DNA from 3 places in the Streptomyces sp. NPDC044003 genome. Region 2 is predicted to be linked to each of the others. Evidence: riboswitches for the same ligand, from Rfam matches in the RefSeq annotation. Region 2 holds a riboswitch; each other region holds the start of a gene.

What was found. Region 2 has a riboswitch for S-adenosylmethionine ahead of AC07AW_RS10955 (aminotransferase class V-fold PLP-dependent enzyme). Riboswitches for the same ligand answer to the same signal wherever they lie in the genome.
Region 1: it holds a riboswitch for S-adenosylmethionine, as region 2 does, so the genes downstream of both, AC07AW_RS40025 (IclR family transcriptional regulator) here and AC07AW_RS10955 (aminotransferase class V-fold PLP-dependent enzyme) in region 2, are expected to answer to the same signal.
Region 3: it holds a riboswitch for S-adenosylmethionine, as region 2 does, so the genes downstream of both, thrC (threonine synthase) here and AC07AW_RS10955 (aminotransferase class V-fold PLP-dependent enzyme) in region 2, are expected to answer to the same signal.

The regions. Positions count from the first base shown of each region.
Region 1 is NZ_JBWKFA010000019.1:94,258-101,185, reverse strand. It holds partial or broken gene AC07AW_RS40030 (substrate-binding domain-containing protein) at 1-230, shown strand, start outside; gene AC07AW_RS40025 (IclR family transcriptional regulator) at 325-1,047, opposite strand; SAM riboswitch class I at 1,278-1,419, opposite strand; gene AC07AW_RS40020 (SMI1/KNR4 family protein) at 1,567-2,154, shown strand; gene AC07AW_RS40015 (YdcF family protein) at 2,275-2,865, opposite strand; gene AC07AW_RS40010 (hypothetical protein) at 2,960-3,364, shown strand; gene AC07AW_RS40005 (zf-HC2 domain-containing protein) at 3,496-4,314, opposite strand; gene AC07AW_RS40000 (RNA polymerase sigma factor) at 4,320-4,886, opposite strand; gene AC07AW_RS39995 (plastocyanin/azurin family copper-binding protein) at 5,142-5,645, shown strand; gene AC07AW_RS39990 (hypothetical protein) at 5,635-6,093, shown strand; gene AC07AW_RS39985 (protein-tyrosine phosphatase family protein) at 6,226-6,660, shown strand.
Region 2 is NZ_JBWKFA010000002.1:946,281-953,208, reverse strand. It holds gene AC07AW_RS10965 (rhomboid family intramembrane serine protease) at 115-849, shown strand; gene AC07AW_RS10960 (Lrp/AsnC family transcriptional regulator) at 846-1,127, shown strand; gene AC07AW_RS10955 (aminotransferase class V-fold PLP-dependent enzyme) at 1,215-2,606, opposite strand; SAM riboswitch class IV at 2,817-2,933, opposite strand; gene trpD (anthranilate phosphoribosyltransferase) at 3,018-4,082, opposite strand; gene qcrB (cytochrome bc1 complex cytochrome b subunit) at 4,204-5,826, opposite strand; gene qcrA (cytochrome bc1 complex Rieske iron-sulfur subunit) at 5,823-6,875, opposite strand; gene qcrC (cytochrome bc1 complex diheme cytochrome c subunit) at 6,872-6,928, opposite strand, start outside.
Region 3 is NZ_JBWKFA010000014.1:128,507-135,434, reverse strand. It holds gene AC07AW_RS36760 (cold-shock protein) at 1-138, opposite strand, end outside; gene AC07AW_RS36755 (MoaD/ThiS family protein) at 548-826, opposite strand; gene thrC (threonine synthase) at 841-2,148, opposite strand; SAM riboswitch class I at 2,142-2,337, opposite strand; gene AC07AW_RS36745 (glucosyl-3-phosphoglycerate synthase) at 2,487-3,455, shown strand; gene AC07AW_RS36740 (alpha,alpha-trehalose-phosphate synthase (UDP-forming)) at 3,605-5,047, shown strand; gene AC07AW_RS36735 (winged helix-turn-helix transcriptional regulator) at 5,288-5,575, opposite strand; partial or broken gene AC07AW_RS36730 (imine reductase family protein) at 5,502-5,915, shown strand; gene AC07AW_RS36725 (STAS domain-containing protein) at 5,946-6,281, opposite strand; gene AC07AW_RS36720 (ATP-binding protein) at 6,278-6,706, opposite strand.

The DNA.
Region 1 (6,928 bases), on a different contig from region 2:
TCTACGCCACCACCGAACCACCCATCACGACGCTCTCGCTCAAACCCCGCAGGATCGGCACGGCCGTCGTCCAGCTCCTCATCGACGCCATCGAAGGGGTGGGGGAGTACAACCCGGACTCGATCGTCATGCCGTACGAGCTGATCGTCCGCACGTCCACCCGCCGAGGTCTCGTCCTGCCGTCGATGAGACCGGCCCGGTCGATCCACATGCAGCTGCTGCGCCCCTGAGGAACCGCTGTGTTCACCCCATCCGGTGACGCTGCTTCCGCTGGCTCCCAGGTGCGCCCGCGCGCCGGCGAAAGGCAACCTGGAGGATCCACCGTCAGGAGCGGCACACGACCTCGGTCAAGCGGTCGGCCGCGTCGACGGCGGCCTTCGCGAGCCGCGCGCCGGGTTGACGGGTGAGGCGTTGGATCGGGCCCGTGACCGTGACGGCGGCCACCACACGGTGGGACGGGCCGCGGACCGGTGCCGAGACGGAGGCCATGCCGGGTTCGCGCTCACCGATCGACTGGGCCCAGCCTCGGCGCCGTACGCCGCTCAGAGCAGTGGCCGTGAAGCGGGCACCCTGCAGACCCTGGTAGAAGCGCTCGGGCTCCTCCCACGCCAGCAGGACCTGGGCGGCGGAGCCGACCTTCATGGGGAGTGTGGAGCCCACCGGAACGATGTCGCGCAGGCCGGACGTCCGCTCGGCGGCCGCGACGCAGACACGCATCTCACCCTGGCGCCGGTAGAGCTGCGCGCTCTCGCCGGTGGCGTCCCGGAGGGAGGTCAGGACCGGGCCGGCCGCGGCCAGCAGGCAGTCCTCGGCCGCGGCGGCCGAGAGTTCGGCGATCCGGGGGCCGAGGACGAACCGGCCCTGGACGTCCCTGCCGACCAGGCGGTGGCGTTCGAGTGCGGTGGCGAGTCGGTGGACCGTGGGCCGTGCCAAGCCGGTGGAGGCGACCAGCCCCGCCAAGGTGACCGGGCCCGACGCCAGCGCATCGAGGATCACCGCGGCCTTGTCGAGGACGCCAACACCACTAGAAATATCCGAAATGTCCATGAAAAGGGGTACTCCAGTCTCGGTCCGCGAGCCATGACTCGCGGCGACCTCACCCGACTCGCGGCGACCTCATCCGAGGAGGGCAGGGGAAGGCAGGTGAGGGCGGGGGATGGTCAGCGGGAAAGGGCCGAAGCGGTCGGCCGATATGCCGCGACGATCACGAGACGGGTACGCGGAGAGCCCGGGACGGACAGAGCCGGGGCGAAAGGCAGCACAGAGAGCACCGTGTCTCCTCATCTTTTCCCACGCCACGTTGGCGCAGGCCGGAGTTGGCACTGATCCCGTCGGCGCGGCGCGAACATTGAGCGCCGAGTCGATCGGGGAGTTGCCGGGGCTTCGTAGGGCCGGTCCCTCCACCCCTCTGGATGATTCGCGGAGAACCATACAAGACTCCCTGGGCTACCTGCCAACGGCCCCCTGGTGGCGCAGTCGGCTCGAAGTGGTCCCACCGCAGGATGATCTCCAGCCGTCGCGAGACAGATCGCGATAGATTGCGGGCGACACGAGAAAAGAGCTCGCATGGACTCCCGCATCCCGCGGCTGCGACGCAAGCTGGCACGCATTCCCTACACGCCCGGCCGAAGCCACTCCTTCGGCGAGGAACTGCACGAATTCCGTCTCGGCCCCCGCCTGCCCGAAGCTCAGGCAGACGCCTTCGAAGCCGAGCATGACGTGGAACTCCCACCGCCCTACCGAGATTTCCTCACGCACCTGGGCGGCAGCGGTGCGTCCCCGTACTACGGGCTGATCCCGCTGGAACGCTGCACGCTCTTCACGATGAATCGCGCAGCTGCCGACACGCGGACGAGAGGATTCCGCCGGGCCTACCGCCCCACACGCGAGGGTCACCTCTTCCTGCACGTCATCGAACGCGGCTGCAGCGATCTCGTACTCCTGGGCGTGACCGGGCCTCTCACCGGTCGCATCCTCATCGGCAACGCCGACGGCTTCTGGGGCCCGAACGTCTCCTCAGCCCCGGATTTCCTTGCCTGGTACGAGCGGTGGCTCGACCACATGGCCGCCGGACAGGACAACCGAGCCTTGCTGCTCACCTCGCCGCGGCTGCATGTTCACCCACATCAGTACCGTCTCTCGCCGAAGATCTGACCTTGGGGGCGACGGGGACGACGGGGGACAACGGGGCGACGGGACGACGGGGACGACGGGACGACGGGGACGACGGGACGACGGGACGACGGGGGCGACGGTGACGACAGGGCGTCGGAGTTACGGCTTGCGTTCGGCTGCCGTGAGGCCGCGCAGTGTCCACAGCCCGTATGCGGCAAGCAACGGCTTGAACAGCGTCCACTCCCCGAGGCGACAGTCATCGGCGCGCACCAGTCTGTCGGCGAGATCAGGCCGCTGGCGGCGCAGGTAGGCACGTGCCTTGAGCGCGTGTGCGGGCTGGGACACGATCGCGATGCGTTCCGCATCCTCGATCAGCGGGACCACCTGGGTGATGTTCTCCCAGGTGGTCCTGCTCTGGTCCTCGACGAGAACGCGGCCCTCGAAGCGCAGAACGGACTGCGCGTAGTCGGCCATCAGCTGTGCCTCGGCGGTGTCACCGCCCACTGCTCCTCCGCTGAAGACGACCACGCTGTCGCGGCCGGCATCTGCGTCGACGGAGCGGATCCCGGCCCGGACCCGCCAGCGGTTGATGAGATTGATCGACTCGGAGGGGTTGCGGTAGCCGAGCACGACGACAGCCTGGGAACCGCGCCGGTCGGCCTTGACCAGGCTCCGAGACCAACGCCGGTTCAACCACTCGCCCCAGGCCAGAAGAGCGACTCCAGCGGCCGGCCATGTCCACGCTCGCATGACGAAGGATCCTACGGTGCGCCCGGTTCCGTCGGGGGCGCCTCGGGGCGGTCCGGCCGGCGTTCGGCGCGGTCCTCCATGCGATCCTCCGTGCATGAACGAATTCGGCGACGCGCGCGTGCGTCATGCGACGCTGCTGTGGATGTCCCTTCTGGCAGCCGACACCCAGGAGCAACTGTCCTGGGTGGGGGAGCGGGAGCAGGAGCTGGAGACGGAGCCGGTCGTCGAAGAGGTGGAGCTCTTCTGCCGCCTCTCCGAAGGATTCGCCGAGCGCGGAGTCCTCGAACCCGAGCAGCTGCACGCGCTTCAGGACGTCGGCCGGCGACTCGGCGAAATCGACGCCGCGTGCCGCGCCGGCCGCTGGGCCGACGCCCTCGCCACGGATCCTGCGTGGGACGACATCCGTCTTCTCGCCCGTCGGTTCCTCGTCGGCACGCTGGGGGACTGGCGCCAGCCACTGCCAGGCAGCCCCGCCCGCCAGCCCAGGGACGTCCACTGAGCGCGCGAAAGCCGGGCTCCGGCCCGCCGGGCTCCGGCCCGCCGGGCTTCGACACGTCGGGCTTCGACACGTCGGGCTTCGGTACGTGGGACTCCGGCACGTCGGACTCCGGCCGAGGCGCTGCTGACGGCTCACCGGGCGGCGGCTGCCGGGCCCGCCGAGGCCGAGGACCCGCCTGATCCCGCTCCGGCGAAGTGGGCCGTCGCCAGGACCGTGCCGTCCGCGGCCACCAGGCGGGCGCCGCTCACGGTGCCGGGATCCACGGGGGCAGGGGCGCCCCAGTAGCCGTACCCGGCCCTGACGGGGAACGAGCCGAGCGATACGGCGGAGCCGTCGGCCCGCACCAGGAGGCATCGCACCGGGCCGTCGGCCGCCCGTCCCTCACCGAGGTCGACCGACATGTACACCCAGCCGTTCCCGCCCGCGGCGTCCGCCGGGTGCGCATAGATCCGGCCCACCTCCCGGCCGCTCCCGGCCCCGTCCGAGGAGACCAGCGCGGCCTCCAGGACGTGCGGCGCCGGAGCCGCCACCTGCGGCGCGCCCTTCACCACCGTGCCGACCGCCCAGCCGCCGAACCCGAACGCCAGGGCCGCGGCCACGCCCGCCACCGCGACCCGGACACGGTGGCCCCGAATCCGCCAGCGGGCCGCCACCGAAGGGGGCGCGGGCGTGGGTCCGGCGGCCGGAGCCGGAGCCGGAGCTGGAGCAGGAGCCGGAGCCGGCGTACAGGCGGGGGCCATCGCCCGTACCACCCGACTCTCGAAACCCACCGGCGGTTCCGCCCCCGGCAGCAGCCCGAGCAGCCCGTCCCCGACCACCGTCAGCCGCTCCACGTACGCCCGGCAATCCGGACAGAGGTCCAGATGCGCCACCGCCTCGGCCCGCTCGCGCGCGGGAAGGATCCCCAGCGCGAGCTCGGCACCCATCTCGCGCAGCCGCTCGCAGTCCATGCCGCTCACAGCGTCTCCTCCCTCTCCAGGAGCGCCCGCACCTTGATCGTCCCCGTCCGGATCCTGGTCTTCGCCGTGCCCAGCGGTATGCCCTCGAAGGCGGCGACCTCCCGTGCCGTCATCCCGTAGATCCCGGCCATCACCAGCGCCCGCGCCTGCTCCCGGGGCAGCGCCGCCACCGCCCGCCGGACCCGCTCAGCCGCGTCGTCGGCCAGCGCGCGCCGTTCCGGAGTCTCCGACACGATCCCCACCAGGGCCTCCAGGTCCTCCGGGGCCACGGGGGTCGCGCGCCGAGCCCGTACGGCGTCGATCGCCAGGTTGTGTGCGATGGCGGTCAGCCAGGTCCGTACGGATCCACGCCTGCCGTCGTACACCTGGGCGTGCCGCCACGCCCGCTCGAAGGTCTGCTGGGCCACATCCTCCGCGAGCCGCGGATCGCCGACGACGGCGACGGCCACCCCGTAGACCGAGCGCTGGAAACGGCGCACGAACGCCACCGCGATCTCCGGATCGCCCGTGGCGAGACCGGAGAGCAGTGCCTCGTCGGGAACCCGCTCCAGCGGAAGGCCCATGCGTCCCACACTCGTGGATACGTCCGAAGTGCCCGAAGGGATGGTCCGAGCTCATTGTCCGCCCGGACTGCAATCCCGGCGCGGTCGAGTGTCGTACCCCCTGTGGGGACCGAACCGGAGAACCGATCCGGGGCGGAAGCCGCGGAGAGATCTGCGGAGGGAATCGCGGAGAGATCCGCGGGACCGATCCGAAGAGCCGATCCGCAGAGCTGATCCCCAGAGCTGATCCGAAGGGCCGATGCGGAGGACGGAACGATGACGAAACCGAAACCACGTACGCGCGTGCTGCTCGGCCTGTCGGCCGCCGCGCTGGCCGGCGTTCTCGCTGCCTGCGGAGGCGGCGACGGCGGCGGTTCGAGCAGCGGTACGACCACACCGCCCCCTGCTCAGAAGAGCACGGCACCCGGGGGCGCGACCCAGGTGAAGGCGGATCTGGCCGACTTCAAGATCAAGCTGTCCCAGCAGACGTTCACACCCGGTACGTACGCCTTCGTCGTGACGAACACCGGGCATCACGACCACGCCCTGGAGGTCGAGGGGCCGAGCGGCGAGAACCGCTCCGACACCATCAGCCCGGGGGAGTCCACCACCCTCACGGTGACGTTGAAGGACGGAACGTACGAGATCTACTGCCCGGTCGACGGACACAAGGACCTGGGCATGAAGACCGAGATCACGGTGGCCGGGGCCACCGTCAACAAGCCGGACACCACCCCGACCACACCGGCTACTCCGAACAGTCCCGGCAATGGTTACTGACCGAACCCGCAGAGCCGCCGTGCTCGTGATGCGGCTGACCGCAGCGGCCCTGACGGCGACGATGGGCGCCATCCACCTCTCCCTGTGGGCTGACGGCTACCGCGACCTGGCCACCATCGGCGGGCTGTTCCTGCTGAACGGCGTCCTGGGCTGCCTCCTCGCCGTGGCCCTGCTCGTCACCCCGTACCGCTGGCTCGGACCGGTGGCCGCCGCCACGGCGCTGTTCACTGCGGGCACGCTCGGTGCGCTCTTCCTGAGCCTCACGACGGGACTGTTCGGCTTCCAGGAATCGGCGGACGCGGACCTCGTCCGCCCCACCGTCGCGGTCGAGACGGCGGGTGCCCTGGTTCTGACCACCCTGGCGGTGTCCGCACTCAGCCACCGCCACCGCGACCACCGCCATGGTGAGGGAGAGCGGCCTGCACCAGCCCCGACTCGTAGGAGCTGATCACCAGTTGCGCCCGATCGCGCGCCCGCAGCCTGCTCGTCGGACCGTGGTCGTACGGACCCGCCTGGGGTACGAGCGATGTCGGTGTCTTGGCCGGCATGCACGGAAGAGGCTGCGCTGTACGGTGGCGCGATGACCGAATCCTGGCCGACGGGTGCCCCCGGCGTGCTGCGGCTGCCCTCCGGGCGCCTGGTACGCGGTCGTGCCCTGCGGCGGCCCTTGCCCGAGGGCCCCGCCCCCACCTTCGCCGTCTACCTGCTCGGCGGCCGCCCGCCCGAGACCCCGTGGTCGTCCGCCTGGCTCCGCTGGCCCGACTTCCGGCTGCCGACCGACCGAGCCGAGGCGCGCACGGTTCTCGTCGAGGCCTGGGAACGGGCGGCCGACGAGCGGGTCGAGCTCGCCTGCGGAGGCGGGCGGGGTCGTACGGGCACTGCCCTAGCCTGCCTCGCCGTCCTCGATGGCGTCCCGCCCGCCGAAGCCGTGGCCTACGTGCGCCGCCACTACGACCGGCACGCCGTCGAGACGCCCTGGCAGCGCCGGTACGTGCGCGCTTTCACCCCCGACTGAACGGCCTGATGGAGCGGCCCGATCCCCTGTGCGCTCGCCCCCCCGCGTCACGAACCCTCCCCAAGGGCTGCGGAGGTGTGAATCACCGTGTCCAAGGTGCGCCGGTCGGCGGTGAGTCGGACGCCGTTCTCATGGATGTACCGCTGCTCCTGGTGCGGACTTCGAAGCCGTGCCAGATGTCGGCGACGCGATGGCGACGCGATGGCGGCGCGGGCAGGAGACGTGGGCGAGGGCGGTCGAGATCTGCCGCGTCCTCAGGCCCGCGTCG
Region 2 (6,928 bases):
GCGGTGCGCCGTCGAACTGCGGTGGTGGTGCCCGTAACCCTACGGCCTCGCGGGGAGGGCGGGGCACGGCGAGGCACTCTGTCCACTTCGGCCCCGGTACGCCATGATCTGTCCATGATCGACTGGCGAGGCGCGGTCCTCGGTGCCTGGCGGGGCACCCGCAGCGGACCCACGGTGACCTACGGGCTGATCGCCGCCTGCTGCCTGCTCTTCGCCGTCAGCCCGGTCTCCGGACTCAACCCGGGGTACGGCACGGGTGACGAGCTCCTCGCCGCCCAGGGCGCCTACTTCCGCCGCTGGGGCGTGATCCCCGCCGAGCTGACGAGCGGCGATCCGCGCGCCCTGCTCACCCCGCTGACCGCGCTCTTCGTGCACGGCAGCTGGCTCCACCTGCTGGGAAACATGCTCTTCCTGTACGTCTTCGGCGCGATGGCCGAGGAGCGCATGGGGGCCGTCGAGTTCTGCCTCTTCTACCTGGGGACCGGCTACATCGCCCTGTCCGGGTACGCGGTGGCGCACGCGGACAGCGAGCAGACCCTGGTCGGGGCCTCCGGGGCGATCTCCGCGGTGCTCGGGGCCTTCCTCTTCCTCTTCCCCCGCTCCCGGGTCACCAGCCTCTTCCCCTTCCTGTTCTTCCTGCCGCTGCGCTTCCCCGCCTGGATCGTGCTGATCTTCTGGTTCACCCTGCAGTGGCTGGCCGCGCGGGCGGCGGGCGCGGGACCCGGCGTCGCCTATCTGGCCCATGTCGTGGGCTTCTCCGTCGGCTTCCTCTACGCCTGGGTGCGCTTCCGCGGTGGGGATAGAGTGAAAGCCCAAGCCGCGGCGACCGAGGGAGAAAGCCAGCCGTGATCACCGCGATCGTGCTCATCAAGACCAGCGTGGACCGCATCCCCGAGATCGCCGAGTCGATCGCCGCGCTCGACAGCGTCAGCGAGGTCTTCTCGGTCACCGGTACGTACGACCTGATCGCCATGGTCCGGGTGCCGCGCCACGACGACCTGGCGGACGTGATCCCCGGCCGTATCAGCAAGATTCCGGGCGTCGAGGCCACGGACACGCACGTCGCCTTCCGGACGTACTCCCAGCACGACCTGGAGGCGGCCTTCGCCATCGGTCTGGAGTCCTGACGGTCCGGAGTCCTGACACCGCGCACGCGACATGGCTGAAGGGGGCCTCCCGACCGGGAGGCCCCCTTCACCCGTACGAGTGACTGATCAGCCGCGGTCCGGGACGCAGCGGCCGTCCTCGGTGCGGTACTTCCACTGCGCGCCGTCCCGGACGAGCTCCTTCACGGCGCCGACGAACCGGTCCACGTGCTCGTCCGGAGTACCGGCGCCGAAGCTCACCCGGATGGCGTTCAGGGACCGCTCCCCCGGGGCCGCCTCGGGGGAGCCGCACTCGCCCGGGTCCTGCGGGTCGCTGCCGAGCAGGGTGCGGACCAGCGGGTGGGCGCAGAAGAGACCGTCGCGGACGCCGATGCCGTACTCGGCGGAGAGCGCGGCGGCGAAGTGGGAGCTGTTCCAGCCCTCCACGACGAAGGAGATGACGCCCACGCGGGGCGCGTCGTCGCCGAAGAGCGAGAGCACCCGCACCTCGGGCACCTCGGCCAGGCCCTCGCGGACCTTGGCGATCAGGTGCTGCTCGCGGGCGACGAGGGAGTCGAAGCCGGCCTCGGTCAGCGCCTTGCAGGCGGAGGCGATCGAGTAGACGCCGATGACGTTCGGCGAACCCGCCTCGTGCCGGGCCGCGGTGGTGTGCCACTCCACGTCCACACCACCGTCGGCCCGGCGGGCCACCTTGCGGGAGGCGCCGCCGCCCGCGAGGTAGGGCTCGGAATCCTGAAGCCAGTCGGCACGGCCGGCGAGGACGCCGGAGCCGAAGGGCGCGTACAGCTTGTGCCCGGAGAAGGCGACCCAGTCCACGTCCAACTCCCGCACGGAGACCGGGTGGTGGGGGGCGAGCTGGGCGGCGTCGAGCACGATCCGGGCGCCGTGCGCGTGCGCGGCGGCGGCGAGCTCCTTCACCGGCCACAGCTCACCGGTGACGTTGGAGGCACCGGTCACGCAGACCAGGGCCGGGCCGTAGGGGTCGCGGTCGGCGAGGGCGCGTTCCAGGGTCTCGACGGCCTGCTCCGGGGTGCGCGGCGCGTTGAGGTAGGTGACGCGGGCGTCGCGCCAGGGCAGCAGGGAGGCGTGGTGCTCGGTCTCGAAGACGAAGACCTGGCAGCCGGCCGGGATCGTGGCGGCGAGCAGGTTCAGCGAGTCGGTGGTGGAGCGGGTGAAGACGACCTGGTCGTCGGGGCGGCAGTCGAGGAACTCGGCGACGGTGACGCGGCTGTTCTCGAAGAGGTCGGTGGAGAGCTGGGAGAGGTAGCCGGCGCCGCGGTGGACGCTGCCGTAGTACGGGGCGTACGCGGCGACGTCGTCCCAGACCCGCTGGAGCGCCGGCGCGCTGGCCGCGTAGTCGAGCGCCGCGTAGGTCACCTCGCCGCCGGTGACGAGCGGGACGGTGACGTCCCGGCCGAGGACCGGCAGCGGGGCGGCGCAGCAGGGGTCGGCGGACTCGGAGTCGGCGGTGACGGCAGTGGCGTTCGGGTATGCGGACATGGCGGTATCTCCCGGCGGGCGGTGCGGAATGGCTTCGGTGAATCCCGTACGCGGCCGGGTACGGCGGGGTACGGGTGATGCCTCGGAGGACATGGGGGTACGCGGAAGGGACCCTGTTTCCGAGGGTGAAGAAGGGGCGGAGTCGCCCTATCGCATTCGCTTGCTCACGGAAAAAGCTCCTCGACTGACCAGGACCCCTGGTGCTCGAGGGATCCGCGCTTGCCGTAGACCTCGCTGCCTACGGCCCGGTCATCACCCGGGGCACCCCGCCACGGAAGGAGGGTTGCCGGACAGCAAGCCGGGGCCAAAACGCTGTCACTCGTGACCTGTGAAGCATCCTGCCACATGATCGCCGAAGCGCAAGACCCCGGTCCGCATGGTGGACCGGGGTCGTACGGCGCAAGGCGCGGTTCAGGCGTTGCTGACGGCGATCCACCGCTCCAGGGACCGCAGGGCCGCGCCGGAGTCGATCGCCTCGGCCGCCTTCGCGATGCCGGCGCCCAGCTGCTCCGCGAGGGTGCCCGTGCCGGGGTCCAGGGCGGTGAGCGCCGCCGCGGCGTTGAGCAGCACCGCGTCCCGTACCGGACCGGTCTCCCCCGCGAGCAGCCGGCGGGCGACGTCGGCGTTGTACGAGGCGTCGCCGCCGCGCAGCGCCTCCAGGGGGACGAGGTCGATGCCGACGTCCCGCGGGTCGAAGCGCTCCTCGGTGACGCCGCCGTCCCGGACCACCCAGACCCGGGAGGTGGAGGTGGTCGTCAGCTCGTCCAGGCCGTCGTCGCCGCGGAAGACCAGGGCGGAGTTCCCGCGCTCGGCGAGGACCCCGGCGACGATGGGCGCCATGCGCGGGTCGGCGACCCCGACGGCCTGGGACCGTACCTTGGCCGGGTTGGTCAGCGGGCCGAGGACGTTGAAGGTCGTCCGGATGCCCAGCTGGCCACGGGCCGCGGCGACGTGCCGCAGCGAGGGGTGGAACCTGATCGCGAAGCAGAGGGTGATGCCTGCTTCGTCGGCGACCTCGGCGACCCGCTGCGGGGTCAGGTTCAGATTGACGCCGAGCTTCTCCAGGACGTCGGAGGAGCCGGAGGCGGAGGACGCGGCGCGGTTGCCGTGCTTGACGACCTTGGCGCCCGTCCCGGCGACCACGATCGACGCCATGGTGGAGATGTTCACCGTCTTGGCGCCGTCGCCGCCGGTGCCGACGATGTCGACGGTGCGGCCGGGTACCTCGATGACGTTGGCGTGCGCGTACATGGTCCGGACGAGGCCGGCGATCTCCTGCACGGTCTCGCCCTTGGCGCGCAGCGCCACCATGAAGCCGGCGATCTGCGCGTCGGTCGCCTCGCCGCTCATGATCAGGTCCATCGCCCAGGCCGTGTCGTCGGCGGTGAGGTCGTGGCCGTCGAGGAGTCCGTTCAGCAGGACGGGCCAGGAGCGGCCCGCCGACGTAGGTCCTCCAGCGGGGGTCGCAGCGCTCATGGCAGCTCCTGATGATCACGTGACGGATACACACCCACCCTATCGATGTCCGGGCACGGCAAAGAGCCCCGTCCATCGAATGGACGGGGCTCTCGCCGTGGCGACCTACGAGGTCAGGTGATCAGTGGTGGCCGTGGCCGCTCTGGATCTCCTTGTACTCCTCGACCGTGGGCTTGGCGATCTGGCTGTCGTCGCCGTAGTAGCCCTTGTTGAGCTTGACCCGGAGCTTCTCCATGCGGCCGATCTTGCGCTCCACGCCGTTCTCGTCGACGGCCGGCGGAAGCTCCGCGGCGTCGTACTGCTCGTGCGCCGTGAGGCGGTGCAGCTCGCCTTGGCTGAGCGGCTGGTGGACCTCGACGAACTCACCGTGCGGCAGGCGCTTGATGATGCCCGACTCGCGGCCGTGCAGCACCTTGTCCTTGTCGCGGCGCTGGAGGCCGAGGCAGATCCGCTTGGTGGCGATGAACGCGATGACCGGGCCGGCGAAGAAGAAGATCCGCACGAACCAGGTGATCGAGTTCAGCGACAGGTGGAAGTGGGTCGCCCAGAGGTCGTTTCCACCACCCACGAGCATGATCATGTACGCGGTGATCCAGGCGACACCGAAGGCGGTGCGCGTCGGAGCGTTGCGCGGGCGCTGCGCGATGTGGTGCTCGCGCTTGTCGCCGGTGATCCAGGACTCGATGAACGGGTAGACCGCGATGGCCGCGAGGACCGCCGGGAAGATCGCCAGCGGGATCATCACGCCGAGGACCAGCGTGTGGCCCCACAGGTTGATCTCCCAGCCCGGCATCACTCGGATCAGACCCTCGGCGAAGCCCATGTACCAGTCGGGCTGGGCGCCGGTGGACACCTGGTCCGGGCGGTACGGGCCGATGGCCCAGATCGGGTTGATCGAGGCGATCGCCGCGATGACCGCGATGACACCGAAGACCAGGAAGAAGAAGCCTCCGGCCTTCGCCATGTACACGGGCAGCAGCGGCATGCCGACGACGTTCTCGTTCGTCCGGCCGGGGCCGGCGAAGTGCGTGTGCTTGTGGACGAACACCAGGATGAGGTGGGCGACCACGAGACCCAGCATGATGCCGGGCAGCAGCAGCACGTGCGCCGAGTAGAACCGGGCGACGAAGTCGCCGCCGGGGAACTCGCCGCCGAACAGGAACATCGAGAGGTACGTGCCGAGGACCGGCACGGACAGGATCGCGCCCTGCATGAAGCGGACACCGGTGCCGGAGAGCAGGTCGTCCGGGAGCGAGTAACCGGTGAAGCCGGTGAACATGCCCAGGAAGAACAGCAGGAAGCCGAACAGCCAGTTGATCTCACGCGGCTTGCGGAACGCGCCGGTGAAGAACACGCGCATCATGTGCACGAACATGCCGGCGAGGAAGATCAGCGCCGCCCAGTGGTGGATCTGCCGGATCAGCAGACCACCGCGCACCTCGAAGGAGATGTGCATGGTCGAGTTGAACGCCTCGGACATCAGCTGTCCCTGGAGCGGGACGTACGGTCCGACGTACTCCACCTCGTTCATCGACGGGTGGAAGAACATCGTCAGATAGACGCCCGTCAGGATGATGATGAGGAAGCTGTAGAGGCAGACCTCGCCCAGCATGAAGGACCAGTGGTCCGGGAAGATCTTCCGCATGTTGGCCTTGGCCAGCGTGTAGATCCCCAGGCGGCCGTCGGCCCAGTCCGCGACCCGCTCACCGGCGGGTGCTTTCTTACTCGTGGTCACGGTGCTCATCCGCGCTCCCAGAAGGCAGGACCGACGGGCTCGTCGAAGTCGCCGAGCGCCTCGAGGAAGCCCTTGTCGTTCACGCCGATCCGCAGCTGCGGAAGGGCGTGACCGGCCGGGCCGAAGATGACGCGGGCGCCGTCGGAGAGGTCGAAGGTGGACTGGTGGCACGGGCAGAGCACGTGGTGCGTCTGCTGCTCGTACAGGGAGATCGGGCAACCGACGTGGGTGCAGATCTTCGAGAACGCGACGATGCCCTGGTGGGACCACTCGAGCTCGCGCTTGTCCTTGATGTCCTCCGGCTGGATCCGGACGATCATCAGGGCGGCCTTGGCGATCTCGGTCTGGAAGTGCTCGTCGTGCTCCGAGAGGCCCTCGGGCATCGCGAAGGTCAGCGAGCCGACCGCGACGTCCTCGGGACGCAGCGGCTCGTGCGTGTTCATGTTGATGAGCTGGAGCCCCTTGGCCCACAGCGTGGACCGGAGCTTCTTCTCGGGCAGCGGGCCCATGTCACGCAGCAGGACGATGCCGGAGAGCGGGACAAGCGCCAGCGCACCGAACATCGTGTTGCGGATGAGCTTGCGGCGGCCCATGCCCGACTCCGCGGCACCGGCCGCGAAGTCCGCCATGACCTTCGCCTTGACCTCGGGCGTCGCCGCCATCGGGTGACGCTCGTCGGCGACCTCGACGTCGGACATCAGGGTGCGGGCCCAGTGGACCGCGCCCGCGCCGATGAAGAAGAGGGCGGCACCGAGGGTCATACCCAGGGCGAAGTTGAGCGCGGACACGTGGCCGAAGGGCCAGATGTACACGATCTTGTCGACCGGGAAGATCACGTACGAGGCGATGAAGGCGACGGTGGCCAGCATCGACAGCACGAACATGAAGGCGACCGCACGCTCGGACCGGCGGGCGGCCCGCTCGTCGATGTCCTGGATGCGGGGCTTGTGGGGCGGAAGGCCCGGGTCGGCGAACGGGTCGTCGGCGACCTTCACCGCGCCGTGCGCGGTGTCCTGCCCTGCCGGCAGGGTCTCTTCTGGAATCTCTTGGCTACTCATGACTTCTTGGCCTTAGCGGTGTGGGCCGCGACCCAGATGGCAACTGCGATCAG
Region 3 (6,928 bases), on a different contig from region 2:
CCGCTGGCCCTCTTCGAGGCTGCGGTAGCCATCCATCTGGATCGCGCTGTAGTGGACGAAAACATCCGCACCACCGTCTACCGCGATGAAGCCGTAGCCCTTCTCCGCGTTGAACCACTTGACGGTGCCCTGAGCCATGCCTAACTCCCCTATTACTGGCCCTTGCGCGGGACCGCACTTCGCGGACCCGGGTCAGACCCTGCGCCGGAACGCGTCGACCGCGGCTGAATGTATCTGCCCAACTGCCCTCTGCAACAGGTCATTCGACCGAGAATTCTGGGCGCCCTGGAAAGGGGAATTGGGGATAATCCCCTGGATGACGGGGCAAGTCGGGCCCGGCAAAGCGCGCAGAAGGTACACAACGCGCACACACTTTGGCTGCTTCTTGTCGTGCGGAGACGCATTCTCATATGCGCTCGGCATGAGCAGCGGAGGGGACTTCCCCAACTCTACCGCGCTCAACCATGCAGAATTGCCCCTTCCGCTTATCGCGCGGAAGGGGCAATTCGTACTGACCGGTAAGGCTCAGCCGCAGATCAGCCGCAGATCAGCAGCCGCCGGCGACGGCCGGAATGATCGAGACGCCCGCGCCGGCCGGGGTGGCCGTCTCCAGACCCTGCTCGAAGCGCACGTCGTCGTCGTTCACGTAGACGTTGACGAAGCGGCGCAGCTTGCCCTGGTCGTCCAGGACGCGGGCGGCGATACCCGTGTGGTTCTTCTCCAGGTCGGCGATGACCTCGGCGAGGGTCCCGCCCTCGGCCTGGACCTCGGCCTGGCCGCCCGTGTAGGTGCGGAGGATGGTGGGGATGCGGACGTTCACGGCCATGTCTTCGTTACCTTTCAGAGCGCCAGGCCGGCGTCGCGGAACGCGTCCAGGCTCGGGCGGATGGTGGCGGTCGCCTGAGAGGTGTCGGCCACCGCGTCCAGGGTCTTGAGTCCGTCGCCGGTGTTGAGGACGACGGTGGTGAGGTTCGGGTCGATGAGACCGGCCTCGACGAGCTTCTTCGTGACGCCGACGGTCACGCCGCCCGCGGTCTCGGCGAAGACGCCCTCGGTCTGCGCGAGGAGCTTGATGGCGTCGACGACCTGCTCGTCGTTGACGTCCTCCACGGCGCCGCCGGTCCGGCGGGCGATGTCGAGGACGTACGGGCCGTCGGCCGGGTTGCCGATCGCGAGGGACTTGGCGATGGTGTTCGGCTTCTGGGGCCGCACGACGTCGTGGCCGGCCTTGAAGGCCGCCGACACCGGGGAGCAGCCCTCCGCCTGGGCGCCGAAGATCTTGTACGGCTTGTCCTCGACGAGGCCCAGCTTGATGAGCTCCTGCAGACCCTTGTCGATCTTCGTGAGCTGCGAGCCGGAGGCGATCGGGATCACGAGCTGGTCGGGGAGGACCCAGCCGAGCTGCTCGCAGATCTCGTACGCGAGCGTCTTGGAGCCCTCGCCGTAGTACGGACGGAGGTTGACGTTCACGAAGCCCCAGCCCTCACCGAGCGGGTCGCCGATGAGCTCCGAGCAGAAGCGGTTGACGTCGTCGTAGTTGCCCTCGATGGCGACGAGGTCACCGCCGTAGACACCGGCCATGACGACCTTGCCCTGCTCCAGGTCGTGCGGGATGAACACGCAGGAGCGGAAGCCGGCGCGGGCGGCGGCGGCGCCGACGGCGCCGGCCAGGTTGCCGGTGGAGGAGCAGGAGAGGGTGGTGAAGCCGAAGGCCCGGGCGGCTTCGAGGGCCTGGGCGACGACCCGGTCCTTGAAGGAGTGGGTCGGGTTGCCGGAGTCGTCCTTGACGAAGAGCTTGCCGGGGGCGACGCCGATCTCGCGGGCCAGGTTGTCGGCCTGGATGAGCTTGGTCCAGCCGGGGTTCAGATTGGGCTTCTCGGCGACGTCGGCGGGGACGGGCAGGAGGGGGGCGTAGCGCCAGATGTTGGCGGGGCCGGCCTCGATCTGCTTGCGCAGCGCCTCGGGGTCACCGGTGGGAAGGTCGTACGCGACTTCGAGCGGTCCGAAACAGAGTTCACAGGCGAAGATCGGGCCGAGCGGGAAGCCTTCACCGCATTCGCGACAGGAAAGTCCGGACGCGGGACCGAGGTCGACGGTGGTGGGTGCGACGGTCTGAACAGCCATGGAGGCGAGGCCCTTTCTCCTCATCTTTCCCATGACGAATTTTTCGCCATGAGACGGATTTGGCACCTTCCCTAGCCGGGAGCCTCGCGCATTCAAGCTGCGCCCGTCAGGGCTCCACCTGGGGTGGTGGCCGGGAGACGGGTGGGCGAGTAACCGACTGGAGGGTTGCCGGGGCTTCAACGGGCCGTTTCCCTCTGCCCCTCTGGATGAGCGGTATTCGATTGTGAAGTGCGCTGGACTTTCGTTCCTGCACTCCGACGCGGGCGGCACCCCGACATGCATCGGGCATCCGCGTTGTTCAAGACTGTAACCGAAGGCCCGGGCGCTTGGACGGGCCGTCCGAACCGCGAGATGGAGATCAGGTGCTGGAAGAGGTGGAACGCTGGCTGGACCGGCGGTCCTGGTCCGTGACGGACCGGCCGCTGGAGCGGATCCTCGCCGCCAAGCGGAACACAAGGGTCAGCGTCGTCCTGCCTGCGCTGAACGAGGAGGCGACCGTCGGGGACATCGTCTCCGTGATCCGGCGCGAGCTGATGACCGAGTCCGTCCCCCTCGTGGACGAGCTGGTGGTGATCGACTCGGGCTCCACGGACCGTACGGCGGAGGTGGCGGCGGCGGCCGGCGCGCGGGTGGTCGCGCGGGACGCGATACTCCCCCGCATACCGGCGGTCCCCGGCAAGGGCGAGGTGCTCTGGCGGTCACTGATGGTGACGAGCGGGGACGTGGTCTGCTTCGTGGACGCGGACCTGCGGGACTTCTCGGCGGACTTCGTGACGGGGATCGTGGGCCCGCTGCTCACGGACCCGGACGTCGAGTTCGTCAAGGCGATGTACGACCGCCCGTTCGGTACTGAACTCGATGGGCTCGCCTCCGGCAAGACCCCCGGACAGGGCGGCAGGGTCACCGAACTGGTGGCGCGCCCCCTCCTCAATCTCCACTGGCCGCAGCTGGCCGGTTTCGTGCAGCCGCTGGGCGGCGAGTACGCGGCGCGGCGCTCGCTGCTCGAACGACTGCCGTTCCCGGTCGGTTACGGAGTGGAGCTGGGGCTGCTCGTGGACGCCCTGCACACGGTGGGCCTGGACGCGCTCGCACAGGTGGACGTGGGGGTGCGCAAGCACCGGCACCAGGACGAGCAGGCGCTGGGCCGGATGGCGGCGGCGATCTACCGGACGGCGCAGCTGCGGCTCTCGCGGGGACATCTGGTGCGGCCGCGGCTGACGCAGTTCGAGCGGGGCGAGAAGGGCTTCGAGCCGCGGACGTACGCGGTGGACACGGAGGAGCGGCCGCCGATGGTCGAGATCGCGGAGTACGCGCACCGCCGCGTGGCGTAACGGCTTTGCCCTTCTATGCGCTTCAGGCGACATCACCTGGGCAGGGTGCTCGCGGTCATGCGACTGACCTGCGGCAACTCCCTGTGGCCGAATCGGCTCGTCTCGTATACGTACGTTTGAGCGTTTACGGGACGGGCTAGGTTCGCCCCATGGCAACTGTGCTGGTGGCATCCAACCGGGGCCCGGTCTCGTACGTGCTGGGCGAGGACGGTTCGCTGGACGCCCGTAAGGGCGGCGGCGGCCTGGCGTCGGCCCTGAGCACCATCGACTCCCGGGAGAGCCTCTGGGTGTGCGCGGCGCTCGGCGCCGGCGACCGGGAGGCGGTGAGACGCGGGACGGGCGAGCCGGGCGTGCGGATGCTGGACATCGACCCGGGGATCTACGCGGACGCGTACAACGGCATCGCGAACTCGGTGCTGTGGTTCCTCCACCACCACCTGTACGACATCCCGCGCGAGCCGGTCTTCGACGCGGAGTTCCGCCGCCGCTGGGAGTCGTACCGGAGCTACAACCGCGCGTTCGCGGAGGCCCTGGCGGCGGAGGCGGCGGAGGGCGCGGCGGTCCTGGTGCAGGACTACCACCTGGCGCTGGTCCCGGGGCAGCTCCGGGACCTCCGCCCCGACCTGAGGATCGCCCACTTCACCCACACGCCCTGGGCGTCCCCGGAGTACCTCCGCATGCTCCCGGACGACATCCGCGAGGAGCTGCTGTGGGGGATGCTGGGCGCGGACGAGCTCGGCTTCCACACATGGAAGTGGGGCTTCGCCTTCATGTCGGGCGCGCACATCGACAACGAGACCGGCTCGGCGGTCCCCCTCTCCCCGACGGGCGACCCCTGGCGCGGCGTGGACCACCGGCGAGGGCCCGGACCGGGCCCGATCCGCAGCACCCGGATCCGGGCGTACGCCCTGGGAGTCGACGCCGACGACCTGCGGGCGCTGGCGTACCGGCCGGAGGTGGACGACCGCCTGGCCCGCCTCCGTCAGGAGATCGGCGACCGGAAGACCATCGTCCGCGTCGACCGCACCGAACTCTCGAAGAACATCCTGCGCGGCCTCCTCGCCTACCGCGAGCTCCTGACCACCCACCCCGAATGGCGGAACCGGGTGGTCCACCTGGCGTCCGCCTACCCCTCCCGGCAGGACCTGGAGTCGTACCGGACGTACACGGCGGCGGTGACGGAGTTGGCGGACGAGATCAACACCGCATTCGGCACGGCGGACTGGCAACCGGTCCTGGTCTCGGTGAAGGACGACTTCACCCGCTCCCTCGCCGCCTACCGCCTCGCGGACGTGGCCCTGGTGAACCCGGTGCGCGACGGCATGAACCTGGTCGCGAAGGAGATACCCGTCGTCTCGGAGGCGGGCTGCGCGCTCGTCCTGTCGACGGGCGCGGGCGCGTACGAGGAACTGAAGGAGGACGCCCTCACGGTGAACCCCTTCGACGTGACGGAGACGGCCGAGGCCCTGCACACGGCCCTGACGATGCCCCCGACGGAACGCGCGGACCGCACGAAACGCCTGGCGGCGGCGGCCACTGCCCTGCCCCCGCAGCGCTGGTTCCTGGACCAGCTGGAGGCGCTCAGAGGCTAGGAACCGCCTCAAGCAGTGACGCGGCCTGGTGATCGCCCACCAGGCCGCGTTTCACAGACCGCGTTTCACAGACCGCGATTCACCGTCTGTGTTTCACAGGCCTGCGGCGTCGATCACGGGGTGGTGAGGGTCGGGTTCTTGCGACCTTCGCGCAGGCCTCCCCCACCGGCCCGACCACGCCCGGCGGCCCCTGGGGGTTCACCACAGAAACGATCACGCTTAGCGCAGACAGCCCCCTCCTCAGCCGCGCGGGCGGCTCCTCCCCCACTCCGCCAGCGGTTCCAGGGCCTCGTTGAGGCGGATGCCGGACGGGGTCAGGGCGTACTCGACGCGGGGCGGGACCTCGTCGTAGGAGGCGCGGTCCACGATGCCGTCCGCTTCCATCTCGCGCAGGTGGGAGGCGAGGACCTTCTCCGTGATGCCCGGGATCAGGCGGCGGAGTTCACCGAAGCGGCCCACCGGCACGAAGTACGTCGGTGGGGACGCCGGATTCGCCGCCCTGCACGACGTGGCTCTGCTCAGCGGCATGTACGGGATGTTCGCGGGGGCGGCGCACGCCTTCGCCCTGATCCGGCGGGAGGACATCGATCCCGTGGCCTTCGCCCCGCTGCTCGCCGACTGGCTCGCCGCCATGGCCCAGGGGGTCCACGGGACCGCCGCCCGACTCAGGAGCGGCGACTACACGGAGGGCGTGGTCTCCAACCTCGCGATGCAGGTGGCCGGCACGCCGACGTTCCTGGCCACGGCCGAGGGGCAGGGTGTCAGCCCGGAGCTGATCCGGCCGTACTTCGAGCTGATGCGCCGCCGCCTCGACGTCGGCAGCGGCGGGGAGGACCTCACGGGGGTGGTCGATCTCCTGCTGCGGTGACCGTCGGTGGCCGGCGGCGGCGCGGGCCGGTCAGAAGCCGGCGAGGGCCTCGTCCACGGTGTCGAAGATCTCGAAGATCACGATGAGCTGGGTGATCACGAGCATGTCGTAGACCCTCGGGGGCACGGCGGCGAGCTTGAGCTTCTCGCCCCGGTTGGAGGCGGTGGTGTAGGAGCCGACCAGCTCGCCGATGCCGGCACTGTCGACGGAGAGGACGCCCTGCATGTTGAGCACGACGCCCTTCGCGTCGTCCTCCAGGGACTGCCTCACGGCCTCCCGGAGCTTGAAGTCGCCCACGCCGATGGTGAGCTTGCCGGCCAGGTCGAGCACGGTCACGCCGTTTTCGATGCGGCTGGTGATGTTCATGGCTCCACGTCCTTACCGAGGGGGGTGTCGTACGCCAGGACCACATCGGTCCCGGGCGGGTCGTCGCGGCGCGCGATCTCGTACGTGTCGGTGCAGTGCGCGATCAGGGTGAGTCCGCGGCCGGAGGCCGTCAGGTTCGGCCGGCCGGTCGCGGACGGCTCGGGGCGGTCGAAGCCGGGCCCCTCGTCGCCGACCGTCACCGTCAGCCGCCCGTGGGCCCGTGCCCAGCCGAGCCGCACGCGGGTGGCGGGGTCCCGGCGGTTGCCGTGGAGGACGGCGTTGGCGACGGCCTCCCGGACGGCCAGGCCGAGGCGGTACCGGTCGTCGTCTCCGAATCCGCAGGTCACGCCGAGTTCCTCGGCCCATGCCGCGGCCGTCTCGACGCTCGCCACCTCGGAGGGCAGTTCCAGGTCGCCCGGCTCCATCTCACCCCGACAGTCATCGCCACAGGTCTCACGCTCAGCGAACGCGCCGAGCCTAGGGCGGACCTGAGCGCCCGCCACGGAGGCGCGGGCCTCTCCGCCCGATCGAGTGAAGCCGGGCATCCCGGGCCCCGCGACCGCATCACCTGCGCCTCCTGTCGGTGCACGGAGACGAATTCACGGGATCAACCCCTCCTCTCCACCGGTCCTTTCGTGCGAGACTCT